2 regions of the Chelatococcus daeguensis genome follow, and region 1 is predicted to be linked to the other one. Evidence: predicted binding sites of a transcription regulator. Region 1 holds the regulator's gene; the other holds the start of a gene.
The links. The regulator LexA, encoded in region 1, represses DNA repair genes until DNA is damaged. The targets are predictions, from matches to a motif close to TGTTCNNNNTGTGTTCNG.

Region 1 (15,625 bases):
TCTCGCCAGGCCCGTGCCGTTGCCGCCGTGCTCGATCGCGCGACCGGCGGACGCGGCGCCGTTCGGGCTGGTGGCCTGTCCCTTGCCGATATCACCCCTTTCCTTGTCCGCTGCCTAGACGAGGAGAGCACGCACCGGCGCCTGCTCCCTTGGGCGGCGGTGAGCTTCGGCATCGGGGTGCTGCTCTATTTCGCGGCCGACCGCGAGCCGAGCGTCTGGGCGCCTGTCGCCGCCCTCGCCATCGCCGTCGGATTGGCAGCCGTTTCGCGACGTCATGTGACTTTCGTCGCGGCGGTTGCCGCCGCCTTTCTCTTCGCCGGCTTCCTCGCCGGTGCGGCACGGACGGCGCGCGTGGAGGCGCCGGTGCTCGCACGCGTGACCATCGCGCCGCTCACCGGCTTCGTCGAAAGCGTGGAGGAGCGGCCTCAGGGGCCGCGGGCCGTCGTGCGGGTCGAGACGCTCGGCAACCTCGGCGACGGCGAGCGCCCGGCGCGTGTGCGGGTGTCGATGCGCGAGCCGGCCCGGCTGCGCGCCGGCGATTTCATCGAGGCCACCGCTCGCCTGATGCCGCCGCCCGGGGCGGCCTGGCCGGGCGGCTATGATTTCACGCGCGACGCCTTCTTCCGCGGCATCGGCGCCGTCGGCTCGCTTGTGGGGCGTGTGGAAATCAGTGCCCCGCCGCGCGTGCCGGACTGGCGCCTGGCCCTTGCAACATGGCTTGACGAGGCGCGTAATGCGCTGACGACGCGCATCGCCCGTGCCGCCGGCGGGCAGGAGGGGGCTGTCTCGGCTGCGCTCGTCACCGGCAAGCGCGGCCTCATTACCGAGGATACCAACGAGGCCCTGCGCGCCGCCGGCCTCTATCACATCGTGTCGATCTCCGGTCTGCACATGGCGCTCGCCGCCGGCACGGTGTTCTGGGCCGTGCGCGCGCTCCTCGCGCTCTTTCCGGCCATCGCCCTCACGTGGCCGATCAAGAAGATCGCCGCCGCGACGGCCATGGCGGGGGCCGTGGGCTACTGCCTGTTCTCGGGTGCTGACGTCGCCACCCAGCGGGCGCTGATGATGACACTGACCATGCTCGGCGCCATTCTCGCCGACCGGCCGGCGCTCTCGATGCGCAATCTCGCGTTCGCCGCCATCTTGTGTCTCGCCCTCGAGCCGGAGGCAGTGCTCGGGCCGAGCTTCCAGATGTCGTTCTCGGCAGTGGCCTGTCTCGTGGCGCTCGCGGAATGGCAGGCGGCCCGTCCGGGCAGGGGCGAGGCGTCGCTCGGTCCGGTCGCGCGCGCCCTGTGCCATGCGTGGCGATGGACCGTCACCCTCGTCGTCACGACCCTGGTCGCCTCCCTGGCGACAGGGGCCTATGGCGCCTATCACTTCCAGACGGCGATGCCGCTGAGCGTGGTGGGCAACGGCATCGCGCTGCCCTTCGTCTCCTTCATCGTCATGCCGGCGGCTGTGCTCGGGGTTCTGCTCAACCCCTTCGGCCTCGACGCGCCCATCTGGTGGCTGATGGGGCAGGGCACGGCCATCGTGCTCGCGGTCTCCCACGCCATGCAGGACTGGCGCCTGTCCGTGATGGCGATACCGGCCTTTCCGGGCAGCGCGCTCATCCTCTTCTCGCTGGCGCTGCTCGTGCTGACCATCTGCATCTCGCCGCTGCGCTGGCTCGCCGCCGTGCCCGCGGCCGCCGCCCTCGCCATCGCCGCGGGAGCGGCGCGGCCGGACATCTTCGTCGACCGCAACGGTGCGAGCGCGGCCGTCCGGGGTGTCGAGGGGCGTCTCGCCGTGCTCGGCCGCGCCTCGTCCTTCGTCGTCGCCCAATGGCTGCGCGCAGACGGCGATGCGAGGCAGCCGGGCGACGAAAGCCTCAAAAGCGGAGTCTTCTGCGACCGCGACGGCTGCACCATGCAGGCGGTCGACGGCCGCATGGTCGCCCTGGTGCGCCGCCCCTCGGCCTTCGTCGAGGACTGCCGGCGGGCCGACATCCTCGTCACTGCGCTCACCGTCCCGCCCGGCTGTGCAGCGCCCGTGGTCATCGACCGCACGAAGCTGCGCGAGAACGGCGCAATGGCCGTCATCCTCGGGAATGGCGGCAGCGATCGGCTCATCGGCCAGTTGCCCTCCGACGAGCGCCGCGCCTGGATGCAGGCGCTTCCTTCACGACCGTTGTCCACGGCGGCCGGCGCCGCGACGGGCCGGCCATCGCCCGCGTCAGCCGATGAGACGGGCGGGGAGGATCAGGAGCCCGACGTCAGTAGCGACGCAGCAGATTGACGAGCTTGCCCTGGATGCGCACCCGGTCGGGGCCGAGCACGCGCGTCTCGTAGGCCGGGTTGGCCGCCTCGAGCGCGATGGAGGAGCCGCGGCGCCTCAGGCGCTTCAGCGTTGCCTCCTCGTCATCGATCAGGGCGACGACGATATCCCCTGTATTCGCCGTATCCTGCTTGCGGATGACGACCGTATCGCCATCCAGGATGCCGGCCTCGATCATCGAATCGCCGCGCACCTCGAGCGCGAAGTGCTCGCCGCTGCCCAGCATGTCCGGCGGCAGCGAGACGGTGTGGCTGCGGCTCTGGATGGCGGAAATGGGCGTGCCGGCAGCAATCCGGCCCATGACAGGAATCGCAACTGTCTGGACAGCGGGTTCGACCGCCTGAGGCGCCGGCGCGCGCACCTTGCCAAGCCCGCCCTCGACCACGCTCGGGTTGAAGCGCCCGCGCGGGGCTGCGGCGACGCCGTCGGGCAGGCGCAGCACCTCGAGCGCCCGGGCGCGGTTCGGAAGCCGGCGAATGAAGCCGCGCTCCTCCAGCGCCACGATGAGGCGATGGATACCGGATTTCGACTTAAGATCGAGGGCTTCCTTCATCTCGTCGAAGGACGGCGGCACGCCGGTCTCACGCAGGCGTTCGTGGATGAAACGCAGGAGTTCGTGCTGTTTGCGCGTCAGCATGGCCGGCGATCTCGCTCCCCCTCGTCGAATCGCATTGTCGATGCGAGTCGAAAACAAATCATGAACGAGATTAGACGTTCCCGGTGTGTTCCGCAAGTTCGACCGAGGCGAAGTTCAGAGCCGGATGATGCGGCAGGGCTCGCCCGCCCGGGCGGCGGGGGCATGGGGCGCACGCACGACGAGCGCCTCGGCCTCCGCCATGAGGCGCAGCATGGAGCTGTCCTGGCGCGGGAAGGGGCTGGCGACGAGGGTGCCGTCGTCGGCCGTCGCGAGGCGGGCGCGCAGATAGTCCTGCCGCTCGTCATTGGCCGGCAAATCGCTGCCGAGCCGGGCCGGCAGGGTCGCGATTTCGGCCGCATCCGGATCGCCGCTCAGCGCCCGCACGAGCGGCGCGAGGAAGATGAGCGCGCACACGATGCTGGAGACGGGATTGCCCGGCAGGCCGAGCACGGCCATGGCGCTGAGGCGCCCGTGCATCAGGGGTTTGCCCGGGCGCATGGCGATGCGCCAGAAGCCGAGCTGCCATCCCTGCGCCGAAAGGGCGCGCTGCACGAGATCGTGATCGCCCACCGAGGCGCCGCCGAGTGTCACGAGCACGTCGGCCCGGGCCTCCTTGGCCGCATCGATCGCGGCAGAGAGCGCGGCGAGATCGTCACCGGCGATGCCGAGGTCGATGGCTTCGGCCCCGGCCCGTTCGGCGATGGCCGCAACGGCATAGGTGTTGGAGGCGACGATTTGATCGGGTCGGCTCGGTTCGCCGGGGCGGACGAGTTCGTCTCCGGTTGCCAGAATGGCAACGCGCGGCCGCCGCACCACTGGCAGCGCCGCATGGCCCATGGCCGCGGCGAGCGCAACTGCCGAGGGGGCGAGTTGCCGGCCGGCCTGCAGCAGGATCTCGCCTTCGCGAAAATCGAGCCCGGCCTCGCGCACGAAGCGCCCGGCCGCCACCGTCGACAGCGCTTCGATCTGGTCGCCGTTGGCGCGGGCATTCTCCTGAATCAGGATGGCGTCGGCGCCCGCCGGCAGGGGCGCGCCGGTGAAGATGCGCACGCATTCGCCGGGCCGGACCGCGCCCGCAAAGGCATGACCGGCGGCACTGGTGCCGATCAGCGAGAGGCGCGCGGGAACGGCCGTGACATCGGCGGCACGCACGGCATAGCCGTCCATCGCGGAGGCGACGAAAGGCGGCTGGGTGCGCAGGGAGGCGAGGTCGACGGCCAACGTGCGGCCGGCGGCCCTGTGCAGCGGCACGGTCTCGTGCTCGCGAACGGGGCTCGCGCCGGCGAGGATGCCGGCGAGCGCATCGGCGACCGGCGTCAGGGCCAAGCTGGCCTCCTCATGCCGTCTTCTCCGCGTCCGGCCGGTCGCCGGCGCGGAAATCGCCGGACTTGCCGCCGCTCTTGGCGAGGAGGCGGATGCCCTCGATGCGCATGGCCCGGTCTGCGGCCTTCACCATGTCGTAGATGGTGAGGCAGGCGACGGAGACGGCGGTCAGCGCCTCCATCTCGACGCCGGTCTGACCCGTGACGCGCGCCTCGCCCGTCACGCGTACGCCCGGAAGCGCCTCGTCGATGGTGCAGTCGACCTTCACCTTGGTCAGGTTCAGCGGATGGCAGAGGGGGATGAGCTCATGGGTCCGCTTCGCCGCCATGATGCCGGCGATGCGGGCCGTAGCCAGCACGTCGCCCTTCTTGGCTTCGCCCGAGCGGATGAGGGCGAGCGTCTCCGGCAGCATGACGACATGGCCCTCCGCCTGCGCGATACGCTGCGTCACGGCCTTGTCGCCCACGTCGACCATGTTGGCCTTGCCCGAGGCGTCGACGTGCGTGAGCCGCGTCATGCCGCTGCAGCCTCGCCGAAGAGGAGGGCGCGGGTCGCGGCCGTCACGTCCGTCTGGCGCATCAGGCTCTCGCCGACGAGGAAGGTGCGGATGCCAACACCCGCGAGCCGCGCGATGTCGGCATGGGTGAAGATGCCGCTCTCGCCGACGACGATGTGGCCGGAGGGAATGCGTGGCGCCAGCGCCTCGCTGACGGCGAGCGATGTCTCGAAGGTGCGCAGGTCACGATTGTTGATGCCGATCATGCGCACACCGAGGGCCAGCGCGCGGTCGAGTTCCTCGGCATCGTGCACCTCGACGAGGACGTCCATCGTAAGTTCCTCGGCCGCGGCGACGAGGGCGCGCGCCTCTTCGTCGCTGATGGAGGCCATGATGACGAGGATGCAGTCGGCGCCCCACGTGCGCGCTTCGTAGACCTGATAGGGCTCGAACAGGAAGTCCTTGCGCAGGGCGGGCAGGCCGGAGGCCGCGCGCGCCGCGCCGAGATAGTCCGGATGGCCCTGGAAGGAGGGGCCGTCCGTCAACACCGACAGGCAGCTCGCGCCGCCGTCCGCATAGGCCTTCGCCAGCGCCGGCGGGTCGAAATCGGCGCGGATGAGGCCCTTCGACGGGCTCGCCTTCTTGATCTCCGCGATGAGGGCCGGCCGGTCCGCGGCCAGATGGGCCTCGACGGCGGCGAGGAACGGGCGCGGGGCCGGGGCGGCATGGGCGAGGCGCACCATCTCCTCGTGCGGGATGCGCGTCTTCGCCGCCGCGATCTCGCGGCGCTTGTAGGCTTCGATCTTCGCCAGAATATCGCTCATGGGGCCCTCACGCATTCGACGCGGCAACGAGCCGCTCGAGCGTAGCGCGTGCGGCGCCGCTGTCGAGGGCGGCCTCGGCGGCCGCAACGCCCTCCTTGAGATCCGCGGCCTTGCCGGCGACCACGAGGCCGGCGGCGGCATTGAGGACGGCGATGTCGCGGTAGGGCGTCTTCTCCCCGGCGAGCACCGCGCGCAGCGCGGCCGCATTGTGCTCGGCCTCGCCGCCGCGCAGGTCGGCGATCGACGCCCGGACAAGCCCGACATCCTCCGGCGTGACGGTGAAGCGGCGGATGCGCCCGTCCTCCAGCGCCACCACCGAGGTCGGCCCGGTCGTCGTCATCTCGTCGAGCCCGTCGGATCCGTGCACGGCCCAGACGCGCTGCGCGCCGAGGGCGGCGAGCACCTCGACGAGCGGCTGGAGCCAGCTCTCGGAATAGACGCCGAGCAGCTGGTGGCGCACGCCGGCCGGATTGGCGAGCGGCCCGATGAGGTTGAAGACGGTGCGGGTGCCGAGCTCGACGCGCACCGGCGCCACATGGCGCATGGAGGCGTGGTGAGCGGGCGCGAACATGAAGCCGACACCCGCCGCGGCAAGGCAGCGCTCGATACCAGCCGGGTCGAGGCCCACCTTGACGTCGAGTGCGGCGAGCACATCGGCGGCGCCGGATTTCGAGGAGGCGGCCCGGTTGCCGTGCTTGGCGACCGGTACGCCGCAGGCGGCGGCGATGATGGCGGCGAGCGTCGAGACATTGTAGCTGCCCGCGTTGTCGCCGCCGGTACCGACGATGTCGATGGCGCCCGCCGGAGCGCTGACGCGCACCATGCGTGCGCGCAGCGCCTCGACCGCGCCGGCAATCTCATCCACCGTCTCGCCGCGTACGCGCAGCGCCATCAGGAAGGCGCCGCTCTGGGCCGGCGTCACCTCGCCCGAGAGCAGGGTGTCGAAAGCCTGACGGGCTTCCTCGCGGCTCAGCGAGACACCGGTGGCGACTTTGGCGATGAAGGGTTTGAAGGCGTCCATCGGTGCTCCGTCAGCTCGTTCTTGCGGGGCGCCCGGTCTCATTCCAGCGCGCGGCGATATCGAGGAAATTGCGCATTATGGTCGCGCCGTGCTCTGAGAGGATGCTCTCGGGGTGGAACTGCACGCCGTGGAGCGGCAACCGCCGATGCGCCATGGCCATGACGAGGCCGTCCTCGCTCTCAGCGGTGACGGCGAGGTCGGCCGGGCAGTTCTCGCGCGCCACGATGAGCGAGTGGTAGCGCGTGGCCTCGAACGGGCCGTTGATGCCGCGGAAGAGGCCCTCGCCCTTGTGATGCACGCGCGAGATCTTGCCGTGCATCGGCAGGGGCGCGCGCACCACCTCGCCGCCGAAGGCCTGGCCCATGGCCTGCAGGCCGAGGCACACGCCGAACATGGGTACGCTCGGCGCCGCCTTCTCGATGAGCTCGAGGCAGATGCCCGCCTCGTTGGGCGTGCACGGACCGGGCGAGAGGACGATGGCATCGGGGTCGAGCGCCAGCACCTCGTCGGCGCTGATGGCGTCGTTGCGGCGCACGTCGATCGCGGGGCCGAGCGCCCCGATGAGGTGCACGAGATTCCAGGTGAAGGAATCGTAATTGTCGACGAGAAGGATGCGGAACATGCGCGTGGCTTTCTGAGAGTCAAAGCTTTGCCCGTCGGGGCAGTGGTGGGTCAAGCCTCCAGAAGCCGGCGCCATCGCTCCCGTCTCATCATTGCCCCCGTCGTGCGCGCATGGCGAAGCGTACCGCATCCTCGGCGGCGCGGAACTGGGCTTTCGCCTTGCTGATGCATTCCTGCTGCTCGAATTCCGGGTCGGAATCATAGACGATGCCGGCGCCGGCCTGCACGGCCATGCGCCCGTCCTTCACCACGGCGGTGCGCAGCACGATGCAGGTGTCCATCTCGCCGTCGGCGCCGAAGTAGCCGATGCAGCCCGCATAGGGCCCGCGCTTCTCCTTCTCCAGTTCGTCGATGATCTCCATGGCGCGGACCTTGGGCGCGCCGGAGACCGTGCCGGCCGGAAAGCCGGCGACGAGGGCGTCGAGCGCGTCGCGGCGCGGATCGAGCCGGCCTTCGACGTTCGAGACGATGTGCATCACCTGGCTGTAATATTCGAGGAAAAAGCTGTCGGTGACCGTCACCGAGCCGATCTCGCTGACGCGGCCGACGTCGTTGCGGCCGAGGTCGAGCAGCATGAGATGCTCGGCCCGCTCCTTCGGGTCCGCCAGCAGCTCCTCGGCAAGGGCCTTGTCCTCCTCGGGCGTCGCCCCGCGCCGGCGCGTGCCGGCGATGGGCCGGATCGTCACCTTGCCCTCGCGCACCCGCACGAGGATCTCCGGGCTCGAGCAGACGATCTGGAAGTCGAGGAAATCGAGATAGCAGAGGAAGGGCGAGGGGTTGAGCCGGCGCAGCGAGCGGTAGAGCGACAGCGCCGGCAAAGTGAACGGCGCCTCGAAGCGCTGCGACAGCACCACCTGGAAGATGTCGCCGGCGCGGATGTATTCCTTCGCCCGCGCCACCATGGCCTTGAATTCTTCCGGCGTGGTGTTGGAGATGGGCGCCGGCGCCGCGATGGCGGCGGGATCGAGGCGTGCATCGTGGGGCAGGGGGCGCTCCAGCGCCTCGAGGGCGGCGTCGAGCCGTGCCAGCGCAGCCTCGTAGGCCGCTCGGGCGGAAACGCCCTCCTTCGGGCGCACGGGCGTGACGAGCGAGAGTTCGTCCCTGACGGCGTCGAAGACCGCCATGACCGTGGGGCGCACCAGGACCGCATCCGGCAGGTCCAGCGCATCGGCTGGCTGGTGCGGCAAGCGCTCCATGAGGCGCACCATGTCGTAGCCGAGATAGCCGAAGATGCCCGCCGCCATCGGAGGCAGGTCGCCGGCGAGCGGGATGCGGCTCTCGGTGATGAGGGCTCTCAAGCTGTCGAGCGGGGCTGCGGCCTCCGGCACGAAGTCCTGTGGCCGGTTGAGGGCATCCCGGTTGATCTCGGCCCGCCCGTTCCGGCATCGCCAGATGAGGTCGGGCCTGAGGCCGATCATGGAATAGCGGCCGCGCACGGCGCCGCCCTCGACCGACTCGAGCAGGAAGGCGGGCGCCTGCCCGCCGTCCGTGAGCTTGAGGAAGGCTGCGACCGGCGTCTCGAGATCCGCGACCAGCGTCGCGCTCACGACGCCTGCCGCGCCTTTCTCGTAGCCGGCGGCGAAATCCTCGAAAGAAGGTGTCGGCTGCATGGCGGCTCAGAACTCGCCGCTGGTGCCCAGCGCCGTGCGCAGGGCCTGCTGGTTGATGCGCACGTCGAGCTCGCTCTGCAGGCTGGCGACATATTCGCCGAGGATGTCGTCCGTGATCGCCGTCGCGAGCTGGCCCTGCAGGCGCTCCGCCTCCTGGGTCGAGGTCACGAACGCCGGCACCGTCGCCGCCGTCACCTTGAAGACGACGCGGCGGTCGCCGTCGCCGATCCCGGCGGAGGCGGCCTTGCCGGCGTGGACGGAGAAGGCCTGCGTCACGACATTGGCCGGCAGGCCGTCCTGAGCCTGGCCGCGGGCGAGGCCTTCCGCGGTCCTTGCCTCGAGCGAGAGCTCGGCGGCGATGGCCTCGATGGTTTCGCCCTGGTCGAGCCGGGTGACGATCTCCTGCGCCTTGTCCGACAGGCGCCGGGCGATCTCGTCGACCCGCCACTGGGCGGCGACGTCGGCGCGCACCTCGTCGAGCGTGCGGTCGCGCGTGCCCTCCACATTGGTCACGTCGTACCAGAGATAGCCGCCGTCGGCGAGGCGCAGCGCCTCGTTGTCGGCACCGATATCGGTCTCGAAGGCCGAGCGCAGCAGCACCTCGCGCTCGGGAATGTCGGCGACGGGCTGTCCGTCCTTGCCGTTGCCGCCCTGGTCGAGCGGGCCAATGGTGCGTGCGTTCAGCGAGAACTCCCGCGCGATCTCGGTGAGCGGCTTGCCGGCGATGCGCTGGTCCTCGATGCGGTCGTGCGTCTCGTCCAGGTGCGAGCGCGCGCGCTCGATGGCGATCTCCCGCTTGAGCTCGTCGGCGACCTCCGCGAAGGGCCGCACCGCGGCGGGCGTGACCTCGGCAGCACGCACGAGCACGATGCCGAAGCGGCCGCTGACCGGCGTGCTCACGTCTCCGGCGGAGAGGGCGAAGGCCGCTTCCGCCACCGCCGGGTCGATCATCTGCTCGCGGGTGAAGGTGCCGATCTCGATGTCCTCCGGCCGCACGCCGCGCTCGGTGGCGATGTCGGCGAGGGACGCGCCGGCGAGGATCTTCTCGCGCGCGGCCTTGGCCTCTTCCTGCGAGGGGAAGGACAGCTGCTGCAGCTTGCGGGTCTCGGGCCTCGTGAAGCGGCGGGCCTTCACCTCCTCATAGCGCGCCGTGGCATCGGCGTCGGATACCTCGCCGGGCTTGGCGAGATCCTCGGGTCGCAGCGACAGGATGGAGACCGTGCGGTATTCCGGCGCGCGGAAGGCGGCCTTGCGTTCGTCGAAAAAGGCCTGCAGCGCAGCCTCCTCCGGCGCGTCGACGTTGCCGGCCAAGGAGGCGGGCAGTTCGACATAGGCGATGCTGCGCCGCTCGGCGCCGTAGCGATGGATGGCCTCGCGCATCGCGAGCGGCGGCACGATGGCGCCGGTGAGCGCATCGGCCAGCTGGCGGCGGGCGAGCACGGCCTGCTGCTCGGTGATGAAGGCCTGCTCCGTCAGGCCGTTGGCGCGCAGGATGCTGTCGAAGGCGAGGCGGTCGAACTGGCCGCTGGCGTTGCGGAAGGCCGGATCCTTGACGATGGCTTCGCCCGCCGTGTCGCGCGAGACGGCGAGGCCGAGCTCGGATGCGCGCTCGTCGAGCGCCGCTTCCGCGATCAGTCGGCCGAGGAGCTGCTGCTCGAGGCCGAGCGCCCGCGCCTGGTCGGCGGTGATGGAACGGCCGAAGCGACGGGAGAGCTGCTGCAGCTCGTTCTGGTAGGCGGTGCGCACCTGCTCGACGCCGATTTCACGGTTGCCGACAGTGGCGACGGTGTTGACGCCATAGCCGCGGAACACGTCGCCGATGCCCCAGATCGCAAACGACAGGATGAGAAGGCCGAAGAGGATGCCCACGATGAGCTTGCCGAGCCAGCTCTTGCCGAGATTGCGAAAACCCTGAAGCATGTCGATCCGGTTCCAGTCCCTAAGGTTTCAGGAGGGCGGTGGCCCCCTCGAAGGCGGCGGATCATAGATAGACACACCGCCTCCCGCAATGTCGCGCGTTGCTCCGTTTTCCGTCCTCTGTTAGTCCACCCGCAAACGGAGGCAGGACGGATGACGACGGAACGACCGCGCCCGCTCGTGGCGGGCAACTGGAAGATGAACGGCACGCGAGCCGCCACCGAGACCTTCAGCGCGATTCTCGAGGGTTACGACGCCGGCCTGCGCAGCAAGGTCGACCTCCTCGTCTGCGCGCCGGCGACGCTGACCTATGTCTTTGCCGTCGCGGCCGTCGGCACGCCCGTCAAGGTCGGCGGGCAGGACTGCCATGCCGCCACCCACGGCGCGCATACCGGCGACCTCTCGGCGGCGATGCTGGCCGACGTCGGCGCGAGCTACGTCATCGTCGGTCATTCGGAACGGCGCACGGACCACCGTGAAACCGACGAGATGGTCAAGGCCAAGGCCCGGGCCGCGATCACGGCGGGGCTGACGCCGATCGTCTGCGTGGGCGAGACGCGCGAGGAGCGCGACGCCGGTCGTGCGCTGGCGGTCGTCGGCGCCCAGCTTGCCGGGTCGATGCCCGAGGAAGCGGCGCGCGAGCCGGTGGTTGTGGCCTACGAGCCGGTTTGGGCCATCGGCACCGGGCTGACGCCTACGGTTGTCGACGTCGCCGAGATGCACGGCTTCATCCGCCAGAGCCTCGTCGACCGCTTCGGCGCGGCCGGCCGCAACATGCGCCTGCTCTACGGCGGCTCGGTCAAGCCGGGCAATGCGCGCGAGCTCCTCGGCGTCGCCGAGGTCGACGGTGCTCTCGTCGGCGGCGCCAGCCTCGTCGCGGAGGATTTCCTGGCGATCGCGCGTGCCTATATGGCGTGAGGGAGTGATCGTCCGCAGACGCGGCGATGCGTCCTTTGATCCGCGGCGCGGGCTGTGCTAAAGGCCGCGCCAATTGAGTTTGCCGCCGCGCCTGGCTCGCTGCCGCGCGGCTCTGGAACAGAGCATGCTGACCGTCCTCATCGTCGTTCATCTCATCATCGTGCTGGCGCTCGTCGGCGTCGTGCTGCTCCAGCGCTCCGAAGGCGGAGGCCTCGGCATGGGTGGGGGCGGCGTCTCCGGCTTCATGACCGGCCGCGGCCAGGCCAACGTGCTGACGCGCACGACAGCGATTCTCGCTGCCGCCTTCTTCGCGACGAGCCTGCTCCTGTCCGTGCTTGCCGGCTACCAGGGGGCGCCGAGCTCCGTCATCGACCGCGTCGCGCCCGGTGCCGGCCAGAACGGGCCTGCCGCGCCAACCTCCGGCCCCGGTGTGCTCGAGGAGTTGCAGCGCCTGCAGGGCGGGCCGGCGCAAGACGCAGGCCAAGCACCGGCACAGCAGCCGCCGGCCCCGCCGGCCGGGCCGCAGGTGCCGACCTCACAATAATCGGCAACAGCGAGGGCCGGGCTTCCGGCCCTCTCCTTTTGTGGAACGGAGCTTGCAGGACGCGCGGCGCGCGCAGCAGGTCGGTGCGTGGCGGACAAGCCTTTGTTGATTCCGGTTGCCGCTTGCACGAGTCGCATTCCCGAATCGCACAGTTCGGAGTAAACGAGAGTCCCCATGGCACGATACGTTTTCATCACCGGCGGCGTGGTGTCGTCCCTGGGCAAGGGTCTTGCTTCGGCGGCCCTCGGTGCGCTCCTTCAAGCGCGTGGTTACAAGGTTCGGCTGCGCAAGCTCGACCCCTATCTCAACGTCGATCCGGGCACGATGAGCCCCTACCAGCACGGCGAGGTCTTCGTGACCGACGACGGCGCGGAGACGGACCTCGACCTCGGCCACTACGAGCGCTTCACCGGGCGCCCGTGCACCCGTGACGACAACATCACGACGGGCCGCATCTATCTCGACATCCTGACCAAGGAGCGGCGCGGCGACTATCTCGGCGCCACCATCCAGGTCATTCCGCACGTGACGAACGCCATCAAGGAATTCGCCATGCGCGGCAACGAGGACTACGATTTCGTCCTCGTCGAGATCGGCGGCACGGTGGGCGACATCGAGAGCCAGCCGTTCCTCGAGGCGATCCGCCAGCTTGGCCAGGAACTGCCGCGCAATCACGCCATTTTCGTGCACCTCACGCTGCTGCCCTTCATCCCCTCGGCCGGGGAGCTGAAGACGAAGCCGACTCAGCACTCGGTGGCGGAGCTGCGCTCCATCGGCATCCAGCCGCACATCCTGCTTTGCCGCACCGATCGGCCGATCCCGAAGGAGGAGCGGAGAAAGCTCTCGCTCTTCTGCAACGTGCGTGAGAGCGCCGTGATCGAGGCGCGCGACGTCTCCTCCATTTATGACGTCCCCATCGCCTATCACGAGGAAGGGCTGGATGACGAGGTGCTCGCCGCCTTCGGCATCGAGGGGGCGCCGGCGCCCGACATCTCGCGCTGGAAGGCAATCTCCGAGCGCGTGCGCACGCCCGAGGGCGAGGTGACCATCGCCATTGTTGGCAAGTACACCGGCCTCAAGGATGCCTACAAGTCGCTCATCGAGGCGCTGCAGCACGGCGGCATCGCCAATCGCGTAAAGGTCAACCTCGACTGGATCGAAAGCGAGATCTTCGAGCGCGAGGATCCGGCGCCGTTCCTGGAGCACGTGCACGGCATCCTCGTGCCCGGCGGATTCGGCTATCGCGGCGCCGAGGGCAAGATCAGGGCAGCCGCCTTCGCTCGTGAGCGCAGGCTACCCTATTTCGGCATCTGCTTCGGCATGCAGATGGCGGTGATCGAGGCGACGCGCTCGCTTGCCGGCGTAAACGCCGCAAGCTCGACCGAATTCGGGCCGACGAGCGAGCCGGTCGTCGGCATCCTGACAGAATGGCTGAAGGGCAACGAGCTCGAGCGGCGGTCGGCCGAGGGCGACCTCGGTGGCACGATGCGCCTCGGCGCCTACGAGGCCCAGCTCACGCCAGGCAGCAAGGTGGCCAACATCTACGGCCGCACCCAGATTTCCGAGCGCCACCGCCACCGCTACGAGGTGAACATGGCATATCGCCAGCGCCTGGAAGAGAAGGGCCTGGTCTTCTCGGGCGTCTCGCCGGATGGGCTCCTGCCGGAGATCGTCGAGCTTGCCGGTCATCCCTGGTTCATCGGCGTGCAGTTCCATCCGGAGCTGAAGTCGCGGCCCTTCGAGCCGCATCCGCTCTTCAAGAGCTTCGTCGCGGCGGCCCTGGAGCAGAGTCGTCTCGTCTGACAATTCATCGCACGGGCTGGCGGCAAGGAAACGGGGCTGGGGGCGCCGATGGTGTTTGAATCGATCAACAATCTGCCGGATTTTCTGGTCGACTACCTCATCGCGCTCGTCCTTGTCCTCGTCTACATCGGCATCTACACCTTCATCACCGCGCACAACGAATTCGCGCTCATCCGCCGCGACGTCGCGGCGGCCAGCCTGTCCCTCGGGCTCAGCATCGTCGGCTTCGCGCTGCCGCTGTCGAGCGCCGTGGTGCACGCGCGCACCTGGCCGGACCTCGTGGTCTGGGGCCTCGTCGCCATGATCGTGCAGATCAGCGCCTACTGGCTCGTGCGCCTCGCGATGCCAAACCTGTCGCAGCGCATCGCCAACAACGAGATCGCGGCCGCGCTCTTTCTCGGGGCGGCTTCGCTGGCCGCCGGCATCCTTAATGCCGGTGCGATGACGTTCTGAATGACCTTCAGAGGCGGGCGGACGCAATTCGGCCTTTCTCCTGCGCCATCGAGCGCCGTTCTTCACCTTTCCGGGCGGGAAACATGAGCGCCAACGCAACCGTCAAGATCGGCAACGTCTCCTTCGGCAACCACCTGCCGCTGTCGATCATCGCAGGGCCGTGCCAGCTTGAGAGCCGTGGCCACGCGCTGGAGATGGCGATGGCGCTGAAGGAGATCTGCACCCGACTCGGACTCGGCCTCGTCTTCAAGACCTCCTTCGACAAGGCCAACCGCACCTCCGCCGGCGCAGCCCGCGGCGTCGGCCTTGCGGCCGCCCTTCCGATATTCGCCGAGATCCGCGAGAGCCTCGGCCTGCCGGTGCTGACCGACGTGCATGATGCGGCCCAGTGCGCACCTGTCGCGGAGGCGGTTGACGTGCTGCAGATCCCGGCTTTCCTCTGCCGGCAGACGGACCTCCTCGTCGCGGCCGCAAAGACGGGCCGGGCGGTCAACGTCAAGAAGGGCCAGTTCCTCGCGCCTTGGGACATGGCGAACGTCGTCGCCAAGGTCACGGGTGCTGGCAATCCCGACGTGCTGGTGACGGAGCGCGGCGTCTCCTTCGGCTACAATGCGCTCGTCTCGGACATGCGGGCGCTGCCCATCATGGCCGGGACGACGGGCGCACCCGTCATCTTTGACGCCACCCACTCGGTGCAGCAGCCCGGCGGCAAGGGCACGTCCTCCGGCGGGCAGCGCGAGTTCGTGCCGGTGCTGGCACGCGCAGCCGTGGCCGTCGGCGTCGCCGGCCTCTTCATCGAGAGCCACGAGGACCCGGACCGTGCGCCGTCCGACGGCCCCAACATGGTGCCGCTGAAGGAGATGGAGGGCCTTCTGGCGGAACTGAAGGCCTTCGACGTCCTGGCAAAGAAGCGGGCTGCCCGCTGAGGTTATCCTGAAAAACTGATTCGCCTTGTGAGAAGCGCGCCGCTGCCGGGCAGTCATTACCGGACTTGCAGCGGCGCGCTTTTTGTCGTGTATATGACACGTCGGCCTGGGGTGCCGCACGGCAGTGCGGCTGAGATCACACCCATCGAACCTGTCTGGATCATGCCAGCGTAGGGAGCAGCCGGTGAGCGCAGAAGCATCATCGCGACCGGATAA
Region 2 (15,625 bases), 220 kb from region 1:
TCGCGCATTGCGCCGAGGAGGTCCGCGGTCACGATCCGGACCGGTTCTTCGCCAGCTTGTTCGCGCCGGCCGGGAAGCGGCCCTATCTCCACGCCCTTTACGCCTTCAATCTCGAGATTGCCCGCGTGCGGGAGGTGGTGAGCGACCCGATGCCCGGCGAGGTGCGCCTGCAATGGTGGCGGGACGAGCTCGCGGGACAGGCGCGGGGCGATGCCGAGGGCCATCCGGTCGCCGCGGCGCTGCGGGAAACCGTGGCCCGCTTCCGGCTGCCCGTCGAAGCGCTCGTTGCACTCATCGACGCGCGCAGCTTCGACCTCTACGAAGACCCCATGCCAAGCCTCGGCGACCTCGAGGGCTATTGCGGCGAAACCGCATCGGCGCTGTTCCGCCTCGCATCCCTCATCCTCGCCGATGGCGGCGAGGCCGGGCCGGCCGATGCGGCGGGCCATGCCGGCGTCGCCTACGGCATCACCATGCTGCTGCGCGCCTTCCCTCGGCATGCGGCGCGCGGCCAGCTTTATCTGCCGGCGGATGTCCTTGCCCGTCACGGCCTTTCCCGCATGGAGGCTCTGGCGCGGGACGAGGCGGCGCGGCTCGCGCCGGTTCTCGCCGAGATGCGGGCGCTTGCCGAGGACCACCGGCGGAAGGCGCTCGCCTTCATCGCCGAGGTGCCGGGTGCCGTGCGCCCCGCCTTCCTGCCGCTGGCCGTGGTCGCGCCGTATCTCGCGCGGATGGAGCGGCCCTACGATCCCTTCCGCGACCTTGTCGAGGTGCCGCAATGGCGCCGCCAGTGGGCGCTGTGGCGCCTGGCGCGGCGGCTCGGCTAGAGCCGGATCCGACCAGACTGGTCGACCTGATCGACGAATCCGGCCCAAACTCCACAAAGGATCCTATTCGGCGGCCTGACGGTCTCGCCCGTCGAGCCAGGCGGCAAGGTCCGTCCGCGCGCGGTCGGTCAGCGCCTTCTTCTTGGCGACCGCCTTGTCTTTGCCGCGCAGGCGCCGTCCGTCCGTGCCCTTCGGCGCGGTATCGAGCGGCGGGAAGAGGCCGAAGTTGATGTTCATCGGCTGGTAGGACTGCGGGCCGCCGTCGATGGTGGCGATGTGGCCACCGGTGATGTGGTTGACGAGGGCGCCCAGCGCCGTGGTCGCCGGCGGCGGGTTGAGTGCCTCGCCGAGCCGCTCGGCGGCGGCGAAGCGGCCGGCGAGAAGGCCGATGGCGGCGCTTTCGACATAGCCCTCGCAGCCGGTGATCTGGCCGGCGAAGCGCAGGCGCGGCTCCGCCTTGAGGCGCAATGTGCCGTCGAGCAGCCGGGGCGAATGGATGAAGGTGTTGCGGTGCAGGCCGCCGAGGCGGGCGAATTCCGCATTCTCGAGGCCCGGGATCATGCGGAAGATGCGCGTCTGTTCGGCATATTTCAGCTTCGTCTGGAAACCGACCATGTTGAACAGGGTGCCGAGCGCATTGTCCTGCCGCAGTTGCACCACCGCATAGGGGCGCTCGTCCGGTTTGTGCGGGTTGGTGAGGCCGACCGGCTTCATGGGCCCGTAGCGCAACGTCTCGCGGCCGCGCTCGGCCATCACCTCGACGGGCAGGCAGCCGTCGAAATAGGGCGTGTCCTTCTCCCACTCGCGAAAATCGGTCTTCTCGCCGGCCAGCAGCGCATCGACGAAGGCCTCGTATTCCTCGCGTGTCATGGGGCAGTTGAGGTAGTCGGCGCCGGTGCCGCCGGGACCGGCCTTGTCGTAGCGTGACTGTGCCCAGGCGACCGACATGTCGATGCTGTCGCGGTAGACGATCGGCGCGATCGCGTCGAAGAAGGCGAGCTCGCCTTCGCCGGTGAGGGCACGCACCGCCTCGGCGAGCGCCGGCGAGGTGAGGGGGCCGGTCGCCACGATGACGCTGTCCCAATCGGCCGGCGGCAGGCCGGCGATCTCCTCGCGGGCGATGGTGACGAGCGGGTGCCCGGCGAGAGCCTGGCTCACGGCCCGTGAGAAGCCGTCGCGATCGACGGCGAGCGCGCCGCCGGCCGGCACCTGATGCGCATCGCCCTTGGCCATGATGAGGGAGCCGAGCGCCCGCATCTCCTGGTGCAGGAGGCCCACGGCATTGCTCTCGGCATCATCGGAGCGGAAGGAATTGGAGCAGACGAGCTCGGCGAGGCCTTCGGTCTTGTGGGCCGGCGTCATGCGCACGGGGCGCATCTCGTGCAGGACGACGGGCACGCCGCGCGAGGCGATCTGCCAAGCGGCCTCCGAACCGGCGAGGCCGCCGCCGATGACGTGAATGGGTGTGATCGTGGTCATGCCGCCTATGTGTCCGCAGGCCGGGCCCGCGTCAAGGCGCGCGCCGAGGCCTCGAAAACACGAACGCCCGCTCGTGGCGGGCGTTCCGAACAGACGGTCCGGTGGATGGGCGCAGCTGGCGAAGCCGCCGCGGTGCTCATCCTCAGACGGCAGCGTGCTTCTTCGCGACGAAGGGAATGTCCCAGCGCGAGATGCCGAGGTCGTTAAGCTCGCGGTCGGTCAGACGCGACAGCTCACGGACGGTCTCGCGGTAGCGAATGTACGCCTTGATCTTGGCGAGGATGTACGAAACGAACATGGGGCTCTCCTATTCTTGCGGTCGCGAACTGCTTGTCGCGCCGAACTGGACACACACTAGTTGTTGCGATGCAGCATATAAGTGCGGCAACGCACATTGAGGAGAGGCAAGTTCGTATGACAGACCCGCGTGGCCTGCATAACGGTGCGGCAACCTGTCAAGATTCAGGCACCGTTATGCCCTCTGCGTGGGCAACTGGCCGATTCGAGCCTATTCGGCAGCTTGTTTGCGGCTGCGAAGAGGCCGGCGCTCCAGCACCTCGGCGAGGAAGCGCCCGGTATGGCTCGCCGGCACCTTGCAGATCGCCTCCGGCGGGCCCTCGGCGACGATGGTGCCGCCGCCGTCGCCACCCTCGGGACCCATGTCGATCACCCAGTCGGCGGTCTTGATGACCTCGAGGTTGTGCTCGATGACGACGACGGTGTTGCCCTGGTCGACGAGCTCGTGCAGCACCTCGAGCAGCTTGGCGACGTCGTGGAAATGCAGGCCCGTCGTCGGCTCGTCGAGGATGTAGAGCGTGCGGCCCGTGGCGCGCTTCGACAATTCCTTCGACAGCTTGACGCGCTGGGCCTCGCCGCCCGACAGGGTCGTCGCCTGCTGGCCGACCTTCACGTAGTCGAGCCCGACGCGTGCCAGCGTCTCCATCTTGTCACGGATGGCGGGCACCGCCTTGAACAGCTCCTTCGCCTCCTCGACCGTCATGTCGAGCACGTCGGCGATGGACTTCTCGCGGTACTTCACCTCCAGCGTCTCGCGGTCGTAGCGCTTGCCCTTGCAGACGTCGCAGGTCACGTAGACGTCGGGCAGGAAGTGCATCTCGATCTTGATGACACCGTCGCCCTGGCACGCTTCGCAGCGGCCGCCCTTGACGTTGAAGGAGAAGCGCCCCGGCTGGTAGCCGCGGGCCTTCGCCTCCGGCAGGCCCGCGAACCATTCGCGGATCGGCGTGAAGGCGCCGGTATAGGTCGCCGGGTTGGAGCGCGGCGTGCGGCCGATGGGCGACTGGTCGATGTCGATGACCTTGTCGAGATGCTCCAGCCCCTCGATCGCATCGAAGGGGGCGGGATGCTCGATGGCGCCGTTGAGGCGCCGCGCCACCGCCTTGTAGAGCGTGTCGATGACGAGGGTCGACTTGCCGCCGCCGGACACGCCCGTGACGCAGGTGAAGAGGCCGAGCGGCACGTTGGCCGTCACATTCTTGAGGTTGTTGCCGCGGGCGCCGGCGAGCTTGAGCATGCGGCTCTTCTGCGGCTTGCGCCGCTTCGGCGGCACGGGCACCGAGAGACGCCCGCTCAGATATTGCCCGGTCAGCGAGTTGGGATCCGCGATAATGTCCTCGGGCTTGCCCTGGGCGACGATCTCGCCGCCATGGATGCCGGCGCCGGGGCCGACGTCGACGACATGATCCGCCGTCAGGATCGCGTCCTCGTCGTGCTCCACGACGATGACCGAATTGCCGAGGTCGCGCAGGCGGCGCAGCGTGCCGAGCAGGCGCTCGTTGTCGCGCTGGTGCAGGCCGATGGACGGCTCGTCCAGCACGTAGAGCACGCCCGTGAGGCCGGAGCCGATCTGCGAGGCGAGGCGGATGCGCTGGCTCTCGCCGCCCGACAGCGAGCCCGAGCCGCGCGAGAGGGTGAGGTAGTCGAGCCCGACGTCGAGCAGGAAGGTGAGGCGCTCGCGGATCTCCTTGAGGATGCGCCCGGCGATCTCGTTCTGCTTGTCGCTTAGCTGGTCGGGCAGGATCTCGAACCATCCCCGCGCCTCGGCGACCGACATCTGCGCCACCTCGCCGATGTGCCGGCCGTCGATCTTCACCGCCAGCGCCTCGGGCTTGAGGCGGTGGCCGCCGCAGGCGCCGCAGGGCGTCTCCGACATGAACCGGCCGATCTCTTCGCGGGCCCAGTCGCTCTCGGTCTCCTTCCAGCGGCGCTGCAGGTTGTTGACGACGCCCTCGAAGGGCTTCTTCACCTCGTAGGAGCGCAGGCCGTCGTCATAGGCGAAGCGCACGGCCTCGTCGCCGGTGCCGTAGAGGATGATGTCGCGCGCCTTCTCGGGCAACTCGTCCCACGGCTTCGAGACCGGGAAGTCGAAGTGCCTCCCCAGCGCCTCGAGCGTCTGGCCGTAATAGGGCGAGGTGGACTTCGCCCAGGGTGCGATGGCGCCGCCGCGCAGGGTCAGCCGCCCGTCCGGCACCACGAGGTCGGGGTCGATCTGCATCTCGTGGCCGAGGCCACCGCAGACCGGGCAGGCGCCGAAGGGATTGTTGAAGGAGAAAAGGCGCGGCTCGATCTCGGGGATGGTGAAGCCCGAGACAGGGCAGGCGAAACGCGAGGAGAAGACGAGGCGCCGCGCCTCGCCCTTGTCGTCCTTCTCGTCCGCGAATTCCATCACGGCGATGCCGTCGGCGAGCTCGAGCGCCGTCTCAAGCGATTCCGACAGGCGCGCGGCGATGTCGGGCCGCACGACGAGGCGGTCGACCACCACGTCGATGTCGTGCTTGAGCTTCTTGTCGAGCGCTGGGGCCTCGGCGATCTCGTAGAACTGACCGTCGATCTTCACGCGCTGGAAGCCGCGCTTCATGAAATCGGCGAGCTCCTTGCGGTACTCGCCCTTGCGACCCCGCACCACGGGGGCGAGGAGATAGAGACGGCTCTTCTCCGGCAGGGCGAGCACGCGGTCGACCATCTGGCTGACCGTCTGGCTCTCGATCGGCAGGCCGGTGGCCGGCGAATAGGGTACGCCCGCGCGCGCCCACAGGAGGCGCATGTAGTCGTAGATCTCCGTGACCGTGCCGACGGTGGAGCGAGGGTTCTTCGAGGTGGTCTTCTGCTCGATGGAGATGGCGGGGGAGAGCCCGTCGATCTGGTCGACGTCCGGCTTCTGCATCATCTCCAGGAACTGACGGGCGTAGGCGGAGAGCGACTCGACATAGCGGCGCTGACCTTCGGCATAGATGGTGTCGAAGGCGAGCGACGACTTGCCGGAGCCGGACAGGCCCGTGAAGACGACGAGCTTGTCGCGCGGGATGGTGAGGTCGACGTTCTTGAGATTGTGCTCGCGCGCACCACGGATGGTGATGGTGCGGGTGGCGGCCGCCTCGGCGGCATGGTCGAAGAGATCGTCGATGGGAGCCATGGATCACAAACCGGCTGAGCCGCGCCGAAGACTCGACGCTGCAGAAGAAGAGCAGTCACCGCACCACATGCGGGTTCCTGAGAACCCAGGAAACGCCGTCCTGCAGGGCATGCACGGCCGCATCCCTTCCGAAACGGCAATCGGGCCCGCAAGCGAACCCGATATAATGCGCCTCACGGCGATTGCCCACTGGAACCGGGTCGCCGCCGGCAGGCGCGGCCGGCATTCCTGCCCGCGTTGCTCGGCACGCCGTTGCAAAGGGCGGCTTGCACATTGCGAGTCGGAGCGATAAGAACATAGCAAGAACGATGAGACATGCAACTGTGGACAAGCCGTCATCCCGTCCGCCCGCCGCTATCAGGCGCCGGGGCGGCTCTGGTTTAAGGTCGGTGTCGAAACGAGCGGAGGTGGAGGTATGGCGGGCAGCGTCAACAAGGTGATCCTCATCGGCAATCTGGGACGCGACCCGGAAGTGCGCACGTTCCAGAACGGCAACCGCGTCTGCAACCTGCGCATCGCGACCTCAGAGACGTGGCGGGACAAGACGAGCGGCGAGCGGCGCGAGAAAACCGAATGGCACACGGTCGTCATCTTCAACGAGAACCTGCTGCGCGTGGCCGAGCAGTATCTCAAGAAGGGCTCGAAGGTCTATATCGAAGGTCAGCTCGAAACCCGCAAGGCGACCGATGCCTCGGGCGGGGAACGCTATTTCACCGAGGTTGTGCTGCGCCCGTTCCGCGGCGAACTGACCATTCTCGACAGCCGCGGCGGCGGCGGCGAGATGGGTGAAGACGGCGGCGGCTTCGGCGGCTCGCGCGGCTCGGATTTCGGCCGCGCCTCGCCGATGGAGCGCAAGCCGGCCGCCTCGGGCAGCACAGGCGGCTACTCTGGCGATCTCGACGACGATATCCCCTTCTGATAGCAAGGGTTTCACCGATGCTCGGGCGACGCAGGCATCCGCCGACGTCGCCCGAACTGCGTGAGAGACGAAGGACCGGGCGGCGATGGCGAGCGAGTACGATACGGATGCGATGGTAGCGGGCCTGTCGCGCTGGGTGCTGGAGGAAAGTCCGACCCGCGATGCGGCGGCCGTCAACCGCATGATCGACATCGTAGCCGCGGAGGCGCGGGGGCTGCCGATCGCGGTGGAGCGGCTGCCCGGCAAGCAGGGGCTCGGCGACACACTCGTCATGCGCGCTGGCCCGCGCACGGATGCCAAGGGCATCCTCATCATGTCTCATGTCGACACCGTGCATCCCATGGGGACCATCGACGGGCCGCTGCCGCTGCGGCGCGACGAGGACAAGCTCTACGGGCCGGGCATCTATGACATGAAGGGCGGCGCCTATCTCGCCCTTGAGGCCTTCAAGCGTGTGGCCGCGGCGGGATCGGCACTGCTGCCGATCACCTTCCTGTTCACGCCCGACGAAGAAATAGGCAGCCCCACGACGCGCGAGATCATCGAGGATGAGGCCCGCCGGGCCTCCTATGCGCTGGTGACGGAGCCGGCGCGCGACGGCGGCAAGATCGTTACCGCCCGCAAGGGGGTGGGGCGCTTCGACGTGCGCATCGAGGGGCGGCCGGCCCATTCCGGCACGAGCCACCAGCTCGGCCGCAGCGCCATCCGCGAGGCGGCGCGGCAGATCCTCGACATCGAGGCGATGACCGATTACGCGCGCGGCATCACCACCACCGTCGGCCTCATCTCCGGCGGCACGGCGGCCAACGTCATCCCGCACTTCACCTATTTCTCCGTCGACCTCAGGGTGATCGAGGATGCCGACGGTGTATCGGCGAGCGAAAAGATCCTCGCCCTCAAGCCATACGATCCGGACGTGAAGCTGACGATCACGGGTGGCATGAACCGCCCGGCCTATGTGAAGACCGACGAGATCGGCCGGCTGCTCGCCCATGCGCAGCATCTCGCCGCCGACATCGGTTTCGAGCTCGCCGATTCGCCCATGACCGGCGGCGGCAGCGACGGCAATTTCACGGCGGCGCTCGGCGTGCCGACCCTTGACGGCCTCGGCATCGACGGCGAGGGGGCGCATACGCTCCACGAATACGGCCTCATTTCCTCGCTCGCACCGCGCGGGCAGTTGATGCAGCGCCTGCTCGAAACGCTCGCCTGAAGGCACCGTTGCGCCTGCCCGGCAGGCTCCGGGCAAGCCTCGCCCCGCAATTTCGTCTCCGATGCGGCTTCACTCCCGTCGGCGTCCGGCCGGCGGGTTCTTGTGGCGTGCTTGCCGGAGGCGGGTCGGCTCACCGGCAAAGCTTGGGACGAGACGTCTGAGCATGGACGTGGAACGGGCATCGAAGCGCACGGCCGGGCAGGCGGCCCGCCAACGGCTGGAGGACGAACTTGCCTTCGTCGGTTTCGACCGCAAGGACCGGGAGCGGCTGCGGCAACTGAAGCCCGTGGTGGCGGAGGAACTGCCGGCGATTCTCGACGCGCTCGTCGATCATCTCGGCACCAGCGGCGTGGCGGGTGAGCTCTTCACGCGCAAGGACGTGCGCCGCAACATCCGCACCGTCCTCATCGCGCACTGGTTGCGCGTCTGCGATGCCCGCTTCGACGACGGCTATCGCCAGTCGGTTGGAGCGGTGGCGGAGATGTATGCCAGCCTCGGCCTGTGTCCGCGCCTCTGTCTTGCCGGCTATGCCCGTACCACGAGCGCCCTGACCCGCTCTGTTACCCGGGCGATCCTGCGCTCCCGGCATATCTGGGGCCACAATAGTCTCGGCGCCAATCTCGACCTGGCGCTCGACGCGCTGATCAAGGCCGCGATGTTCGATCTCGACCAGTGCATGGCTGCCATGGAAGCGCGCCGGAAGAGCGTGGAAATGACGCAGCGCGAGACACTTGCAGCGGAATTTGAAACTATGGCTTCAGGTCTGGCCGAAGCTGTGTCACTCGCCTCAAGCGACGTGGCGGCTGCGGCCGAGAGGCTCGTTGCCGCAGCCGGGCAGACGAGCCAGCGCTCCCATCAGGTGGCGGCGGTGGTCGAGGACGCCGGCGCGGGTGCTTCCGCGGTCAACGAGGCGGCCGATATCCTGCGGCAGGCGATCGCGGAGGTGACACGGCGCGCGGGCGAAGCCGCCCAATCGGCCAGCGAGGCGAGCGGGCAGGCCGGGCGCACGAGCGAGACGGTCGGCGCCCTGTCGGAGGCCGCCCGGCGCATCGGCGAGATCCTCGGCGTCATCGAGGCGGTCGCCAAGCAGACCAACCTGCTCGCGCTCAACGCCACCATCGAGGCAGCGCGGGCGGGCGAAGCGGGGCGTGGCTTCGCCGTCGTGGCGGCCGAGGTCAAGCAGCTCGCCCAACAGACGGCGCGTGCGACGGACGATATCGCTGGCCACATCCGCGATATCCAGGCCGTCGTCGGTCGCGCCGTGGACGATATCGGGGCGGTGAGCGCCTGCATCGAGGGGGTCAATACGGCCTCCGCCTCAATCTTTTCTGCCGTCGAGCAACAGAGCGTCGGCGCGGCTGCCATCGGCACACACACGGGCCGCGCCAGCGAAGGCGTGCACCGGGCGAAAGACGAGCTATCGCAACTGGTGGCCGATGCCAATACGGCCGGGCGTCTGGCGCAGGAGGTTGCCGCGGCCTCGCGCGCACTTCTCGCCCGCGCGGACGGCTTCAGGGGAGAGGCAGCTCGTCTCCTGTCGCAACTGCGGGCCGCCTGAACGATCATGCCATCGGTCGGCCTCGACCGCGGCGGCCTGCTGCGTTATCGACAGCGGAGAGGGAGGAGGCGTCGATGAGAGCGTTGCGTTGTGACGAGCCCGGAAAGCTCAGCATCATCGAGCGGGACGAGCCGGTTGCCGGCGAAGGCGAGGCGCTGGTGCGCATCCGCCGGGTGGGCATCTGCGGCACCGACTATCATATCTTTCACGGCAACCAGCCCTATTTCAGCTATCCGCGCGTGATCGGCCACGAGCTCTCCGGCGAGATCGTGACGGCGCCGGAGGGCAGCGCGCTCCGGGCCGGCGAGATCGTCTCCATCAAACCCTATCTTTATTGCGGCGCGTGCCGGGCCTGCCGCCTGGGGCGCACCAACTGTTGCCAGCGGCTCGAGGTGCTCGGCGTGCACCGCGACGGCGGCGCCTGCGACCACATCGCCGTGCCGGTGCGCAATGTCGTCCCCGCCGGCGGACTCGGGCTCGACGAGGCGGCGATGGTCGAGTTCCTCGCCATCGGCGCCCATGGGGTGCGCCGCTCCGGCGCCGGTGCGCAGAGCCGCGTGGCCGTGGTCGGCGCCGGCCCCATCGGCATCGCGGCGGCGATCTTCGCCAAGGCGCGCGGCGCCGACGTGTCGGTGATCGACATGAATGCCCGGCGGCTCGCCTTCTGTGCCGACGAGATCGGCGTCGACAGCGTCTACGAGGTGTCGGCGGATCTCGACGAGCGTCTCAATGCCGCGACGGACGGCGACTTCTTCGACGTCGTCTTCGACGCGACCGGCAGCCCCGCGGCGATGATGAAGGGCTTTTCCCTCGTCGGACACGGAGGCAGCTATGTGCTGCTCTCCATCGTCAATGCCGACATCACCTTCAACGATCCCGCGTTCCACAAGCGCGAGACGACGCTGCTCGGCAGCCGCAACGCGACGCGGGAGGACTTCGAGACGGTGCTTGCGACCATGCGCGCGGGCAAGGTGCCGACCCGCGCCCTCGCAAGCCACCGAGGCAGCCTCGACGAGGCGCCGCAGCTGGTGCCGGCCTGGTCGAAGCCGGAGGCCGGCGTCATCAAGGGACTCATCGAGATCTGACGCGCCCGTAAGGCCGCGGCCTCGTGGCCGGCCGCGGTCATCATTCCGCGTCGAGATGGCGCCGTGCAGGCCGCAGAGCGCCGGCAAAAGGCCGCTTCACGGGCGATCCGAACCAAAGGCGCACCAGCGCGTTGTATCGCTGCGAGCAGGTTCGGATCCGGCCGGGCCGGCCTCGCCCGAGGTGATGCACCGATGGGAACAGTCGGCCTTGACCGTGCAACGAGTGCACCCGCACGCAGCAAGGCGCTGCGCGACACGGGCCGCGCGCTCGGCGGCGCGTTGATCTTCTCCCTGCCAATGCTCATGACGATGGAGATGTGGTGGCTCGGCTTTGCCATGGACCGGCTGCGCCTCGCTCTCCTGCTGGTCGTCTGCCTGCCGCTGCTCATCCTCCTGTCGCGGCGGATCGGCTTCGAGACGACCCGCGCCTGGCGCGAGGATGTGGCCGATGCCCTCTTTGCGCTCGGCATCGGCATGGTGACGAGCGCCGTCGCCCTCGTTGTGTTCGGCGCCATCGGCCCGGGCATGTCCGTTCATGAGATCGCCGGCAAGATCGCCATCCAGGTGGCGCCCGCGAGCATCGGGGCGCTCCTAGCGCGCAGCCAGTTCGGCTCCGAGAGGCGGGGGGAGGAAGACCGGCAAGAGAGTTACTGGGGCGAGATGTTCCTCATGGCGGTGGGTGCCCTGTTCCTGGGCTTCAACGTGGCCCCGACGGAGGAGATGATCGTCATTTCCTACCGGATGACGCCCTGGCACGCGGTGGCGCTTGTCCTGCTCTCGCTGTTCGTCATGCATGGCTTCATCTTCGCCGTGGGCTTCAGGGGCGGCACCGAGCTCACACCGCAGACGCCCTGGTGGAGCGCCTTTGTCCGTTTCACGCTGCCAGGCTACATGCTCGCCATGTTGGTCAGCCTGTACATCCTGTGGACCTTCGGCCGCACCGACGACACCTCGCTCGAACAGGTCATCACCGCGACGATCGTGCTCGGCTTTCCCTCTTCCGCCGGCGCCGCGGCTGCCCGGCTCATCCTTTAGGAGGGCAGGCTGATGCGGACGAACGGAAAGGGCAAGGCCGGCGCTACCGCGAGCTACGAGAAGGCGCTCGAATGGGTCGTCGGCGGCGTCGCTTTCTTCTTTGTCGTCGTGCTGCTGGGCTATCTCTTCGGTCTCGGCGCCTGGGTGGACGGGCAGCCGCCGCGCTTCGCGATCATGGTGGAGAACGTCGAGCAGATCGGCAACGTCTATCAGATGCAGGTGGTGGTAACTAACGAGGGAGACGTCACCGCATCGGACGTGAGGCTGCGCGCGGTGCTGCACCAGGACGTGGGTCCGGACGAGGCGAGGGAGCTGCGCTTCGACTACCTGCCGCAGCGGTCGCAGCGGCGCGGCGCCTTCGTCTTCGAACGGGATCCGCGCAGCGGCGTGACGGTGGACTTGTCCGTGACCAGCTATGTCGAGCCGTGAGATGGGGTGCCGGTCACCGTGGAACGGATTTGGGCAGGGACGCTGTCGGAAAAGTCTCGGTCCGCTCGATGCAGCTCGAGGCCGACTGCTCGTCGAGCTCTTCCAGCAGCCGCAGCCGCGCACGGCTGAGTCGGCTCTTCACCGTGCCGAGGGCACAGCCGCAGATCTCGCCCGCTTCTTCGTAGCTCATGCCGAGAACGCCCACGAGCACGATGATCTCGCGGTGCTGGGGCGGCAGGCGCTGGATGGCTTCATAAAGCTCGCGCCCGCGGGTCGACCATTCCTGCGTCGCGTCGACGCGCAGGCGCGTCGACGCGCAGTCGCTCACCCCCGGGGCCTCCCGTCGGGCAAGCTTCGCCTGCGTGTAGAACGTGTTGCGCATGATGGTGAACAGCCACGATTTCAGGCTGGTGCCGGCTTCGAACTGCTCGATCTTGGCGAGAGCCTTGGTCAAAGTCTCCTGTACGAGGTCGTCAGCATCGCTGGTGTTGCGGCAGAACGTGCGCGCGAAGGCACGCAAGGCAGGAATGAGCGCGACGATCTCGGAGCTAGATTGTTGGTGCGAGGCGTGTCCTTTCTCGAGCCTTCGGTCAGGCTGCATGGCGATTGCCTCCGCAGAATCGTGTGCTGGCATCCGAGCCGCCCCTCCGGCCCGTCCTCTTGGGACAATGTTCGCCCCGTCCGATAGTTCCGCGATCTCGGGGAAAAATCGATGCCGCCGAGGCGCTGGTCTCGGGCTGGGGGCGGGTTGGGCCGGCGGGGCAAGGCGAGCCGGTCGTCGCCGCGCTATACGATCGATCCGGGGAACTGGTTCATGACGAACCGGCTGCGGTCGAAGCCGTGTTGCGCAGCGCCAGCTTCGTCATCACCGACCCGCTGGAGCGGCGTTATCTCTTCAAGGCGCGGTCAACGGCACGACGCGACCGAACGGCCGCTGTCTTGGCCGCCCTGACGGCAGTCGACACCGCCGTAACCTCGTCAACCCTGGTCCTTCTCGCGCCGCTGCCTCGTCAGAGCCTCCTGGAGCTCGAGGGCAAGCACGAGCAGTCGCTCGGGCACCGGTTCGCGCTCGATTTCGTCGAGCAGCAACCGGATGTCTCTCGCGTACGTCGCCGAGGCAGTCGGTTCCTTCATGTGCTTGCCGATATTCTCGCCCATGACGGCCCTAACAATTGTTAATCACATGAGCCTCGCCCCTTGCCGTCGCGATTGCAAGCGAAACATCACCATTTGACAGAGATTTCAAGGTGTTCCGATCTGTCGGCTGGTATCAGGAGAAGGCGCGCCGCGGGTTCTGGATCGGCGGATCGCCCGGTGCCAGAGGGCCGGACCGTCCGTTTCGTCGGAATTGCGACCAAGCCCGCCGCCCAGCAGGCTATGGGGCTTCGGCTCCTCCACAGGCGGATGGGCAGTGGGCGGGGAATCGGAGTGGGCGACTGGGGTGCGGAGGCCGAGCCCGGGCGGGGATGGGCCCATCTCGCGGGGGCGGATCTCCGGGACAGGCAGACGAAGGTATGATGCATTGGCATGCTTCGCTTCCTTCACGATCGTGGCGGCGGCGCGTGTCGGCGCGGAGAAGCTCGCGGCCCTAACCGTCGACGCGGCGGCCTGTTCCAGCCTCGGTTGCGGGACGGGCGCAGGCTATGAGGCAGTCGCCTGTATCCGTCCCGAGCGAGCCGTGGCTGCGCCGGTCATCCGTGTCGACTGGCCGCCGGCCGGCGATCGCTGCGCCCGTAGCGTCTCGCCCGTCTCGTAGCCGGCGCCGAAGGGGCGGGAGAAGGAACATCCGCGCCGCGAAGCCGTTGAGGGAAAGGACCATTTAGCAGGGATCAGCCGAGGAGCAGGCCATGGCCGAGCGCCCGGTCTGGAAGGGCCAGCTGCGTTTGTCGCTCGTCTCCATTCCGGTGGAGATGTATTCGGCGACGAACACGTCGGCGCGCATCTCCTTCCGCCAGATACACAAGCCCTCGGGCAAGCGCGTGCAGTACCAGAAAGTCGTGCCCGGCGTCGGACCGGTGAAGAACGACGATGTCTGGAAGGGCTACGAGGTCGAGGACGACGAATATGTGCTGATCGATCCGGATGAGATCGACGCCATCAGGCTCGAGACGAAGAAGACGCTCGAGCTCGTGCATTTCGTTGATGTCTGCGAGATCCCTCCGCTCTACTTCGACCGTCCGTATTTCCTCGCCCCCACCGACGAACTGGCGGAAGACGCCTTCCGGGTGGTGCGTGACGCGCTCGCGGAGACGCGCAAGGCGGGGCTCGGCCAGCTCGCCATGCGCGGCCGGGAATATCTCGTCGCCGTGCGGCCGTGCGGCAGCGGCCTTTTGGCGGAGACGCTCCACTACGAGGAAGAGATTCGCAAGACCGACGCCTTCTTCTCCTCGATCTCGCGCAAGGCCGCCGAGAAGGACCTGCTCGAGGTCGCCAAGCAGTTGATTGACCGCAAGAGCGGCCCCTTCGACGCGAGCGCCTTCGAGGACCGCTATGCCGAGGCCATCCGGACCCTGATCGACGAGAAGGTCAAGGGGCGCAAGCCGAAGCGCGTGAGGGCCGAGGAGGAGGCCCGGCCGCGCGGCGGCAATGTCGTCGACCTGATGTCGGCCCTCAAGGAGAGCCTCGAGAAATCCGGCACGAAGCCGTCGTCGCCGAAGAAGCGGCCGGCGCAGAAGAAGCCGGCCGGGAAGGCGGCCCCGGCCTCGCGGCGCAAGAAGTCGGCGTGAGGGGCCCATGGCCGAGGTGCGGCATCTGCTCAGGGAATACCGGGAGCGGCGGGATTTCACCAGGACAGCCGAACCCGACGTCACGGCCGAGGCCCGCATCGGCGAGGGGCTGCTCTTCGTCGTGCAGAAACATGCCGCGACGCGCCTCCACTACGATTTCCGCCTCGAATGGCAGGGTGTTCTGAAGAGCTGGGCGGTGACGCGCGGCCCGAGCCTCGACCCTGCCGACAAGCGGCTCGCGGTGCGGACCGAGGACCATCCGCTCGCCTATGGCGACTTCGAGGGCATCATTCCCAAGGGCCAGTACGGCGGCGGCACGGTCATGCTGTGGGACCGCGGCACCTGGGAGCCTGTCGGCGACCCTGACGAGGGCCTGCGCCGCGGCAAGCTGACCTTTCGCCTTCACGGCGAGCGGCTGTCGGGCGAATGGGCCCTCGTGCGCATGGCGCCGAAGCCGGGCGACAAGCGCGAGAACTGGCTGCTGATCAAGCATCAGGAGGAAACCTCCGGCCGGCGCCGCCCGCCGGACATCCTGGCGCGCCATACCCGCAGCGTCGCCTCCGGGCGCACGATGGAGGAAATCGCCGCTGGGGGGCGCACGATCGCCCCCGAGGATGTGGCGCCGGAGCGACGCGCCCGGCGGCCGGCGGCGAAGGCTGCGGAGAAAAAGGCCGGCAAGGGCGGCCGGGGCGGGCATGCGCTGCCGCGCTGGGTGGAGCCGCAGCTCGCCACGCTGGTCGACGCCGCGCCCGAGGGCGGGCAATGGCTGTCGGAGATGAAATACGACGGCTACCGCGCCCTGGTCGCCATCGGCGGCGGCACCTGCCGCGTCTATACCCGCAACGGCAAGGACTGGACCGATCGCTTCCCCGAGGTCGCGCAGGCGGCCGGCCGTCTCGACACGTCAGGCACCCTGATCGA

Region 2: ssb (single-stranded DNA-binding protein) is a predicted target of LexA. The motif match lies at 6,030-6,047, and genes of this name have one in related genera.

The regions. Positions count from the first base shown of each region.
Region 1 is NZ_CP018095.1:1,965,301-1,980,925, forward strand. It holds gene BOQ54_RS09355 (ComEC/Rec2 family competence protein) at 1-2,277, shown strand, start outside; gene lexA (transcriptional repressor LexA) at 2,255-2,953, opposite strand; gene BOQ54_RS09365 (molybdopterin molybdotransferase MoeA) at 3,068-4,279, opposite strand; gene moaC (cyclic pyranopterin monophosphate synthase MoaC) at 4,290-4,793, opposite strand; gene trpC (indole-3-glycerol phosphate synthase TrpC) at 4,790-5,596, opposite strand; gene trpD (anthranilate phosphoribosyltransferase) at 5,604-6,617, opposite strand; gene BOQ54_RS09385 (anthranilate synthase component II) at 6,628-7,239, opposite strand; gene trpE (anthranilate synthase component I) at 7,328-8,848, opposite strand; gene BOQ54_RS09395 (peptidylprolyl isomerase) at 8,855-10,768, opposite strand; gene tpiA (triose-phosphate isomerase) at 10,919-11,683, shown strand; gene secG (preprotein translocase subunit SecG) at 11,808-12,227, shown strand; gene BOQ54_RS09410 (CTP synthase) at 12,402-14,030, shown strand; gene BOQ54_RS09415 (DUF350 domain-containing protein) at 14,079-14,483, shown strand; gene kdsA (3-deoxy-8-phosphooctulonate synthase) at 14,567-15,409, shown strand; TPP riboswitch at 15,507-15,605, shown strand; gene thiO (glycine oxidase ThiO) at 15,594-15,625, shown strand, end outside.
Region 2 is NZ_CP018095.1:2,183,985-2,199,609, reverse strand. It holds gene BOQ54_RS10410 (phytoene/squalene synthase family protein) at 1-827, shown strand, start outside; gene trmFO (methylenetetrahydrofolate--tRNA-(uracil(54)-C(5))-methyltransferase (FADH(2)-oxidizing) TrmFO) at 891-2,306, opposite strand; gene BOQ54_RS10400 (DUF1127 domain-containing protein) at 2,449-2,604, opposite strand; gene uvrA (excinuclease ABC subunit UvrA) at 2,815-5,739, opposite strand; gene ssb (single-stranded DNA-binding protein) at 6,155-6,658, shown strand; gene BOQ54_RS10385 (M20 family metallopeptidase) at 6,744-7,871, shown strand; gene BOQ54_RS20370 (globin-coupled sensor protein) at 8,035-9,429, shown strand; gene BOQ54_RS10375 (zinc-binding alcohol dehydrogenase family protein) at 9,504-10,514, shown strand; gene BOQ54_RS10370 (TIGR02587 family membrane protein) at 10,707-11,549, shown strand; gene BOQ54_RS10365 (hypothetical protein) at 11,562-11,978, shown strand; gene BOQ54_RS10360 (sigma-70 family RNA polymerase sigma factor) at 11,992-12,579, opposite strand; gene BOQ54_RS10355 (hypothetical protein) at 12,957-13,136, opposite strand; gene BOQ54_RS10340 (Ku protein) at 13,826-14,704, shown strand; gene ligD (DNA ligase D) at 14,712-15,625, shown strand, end outside.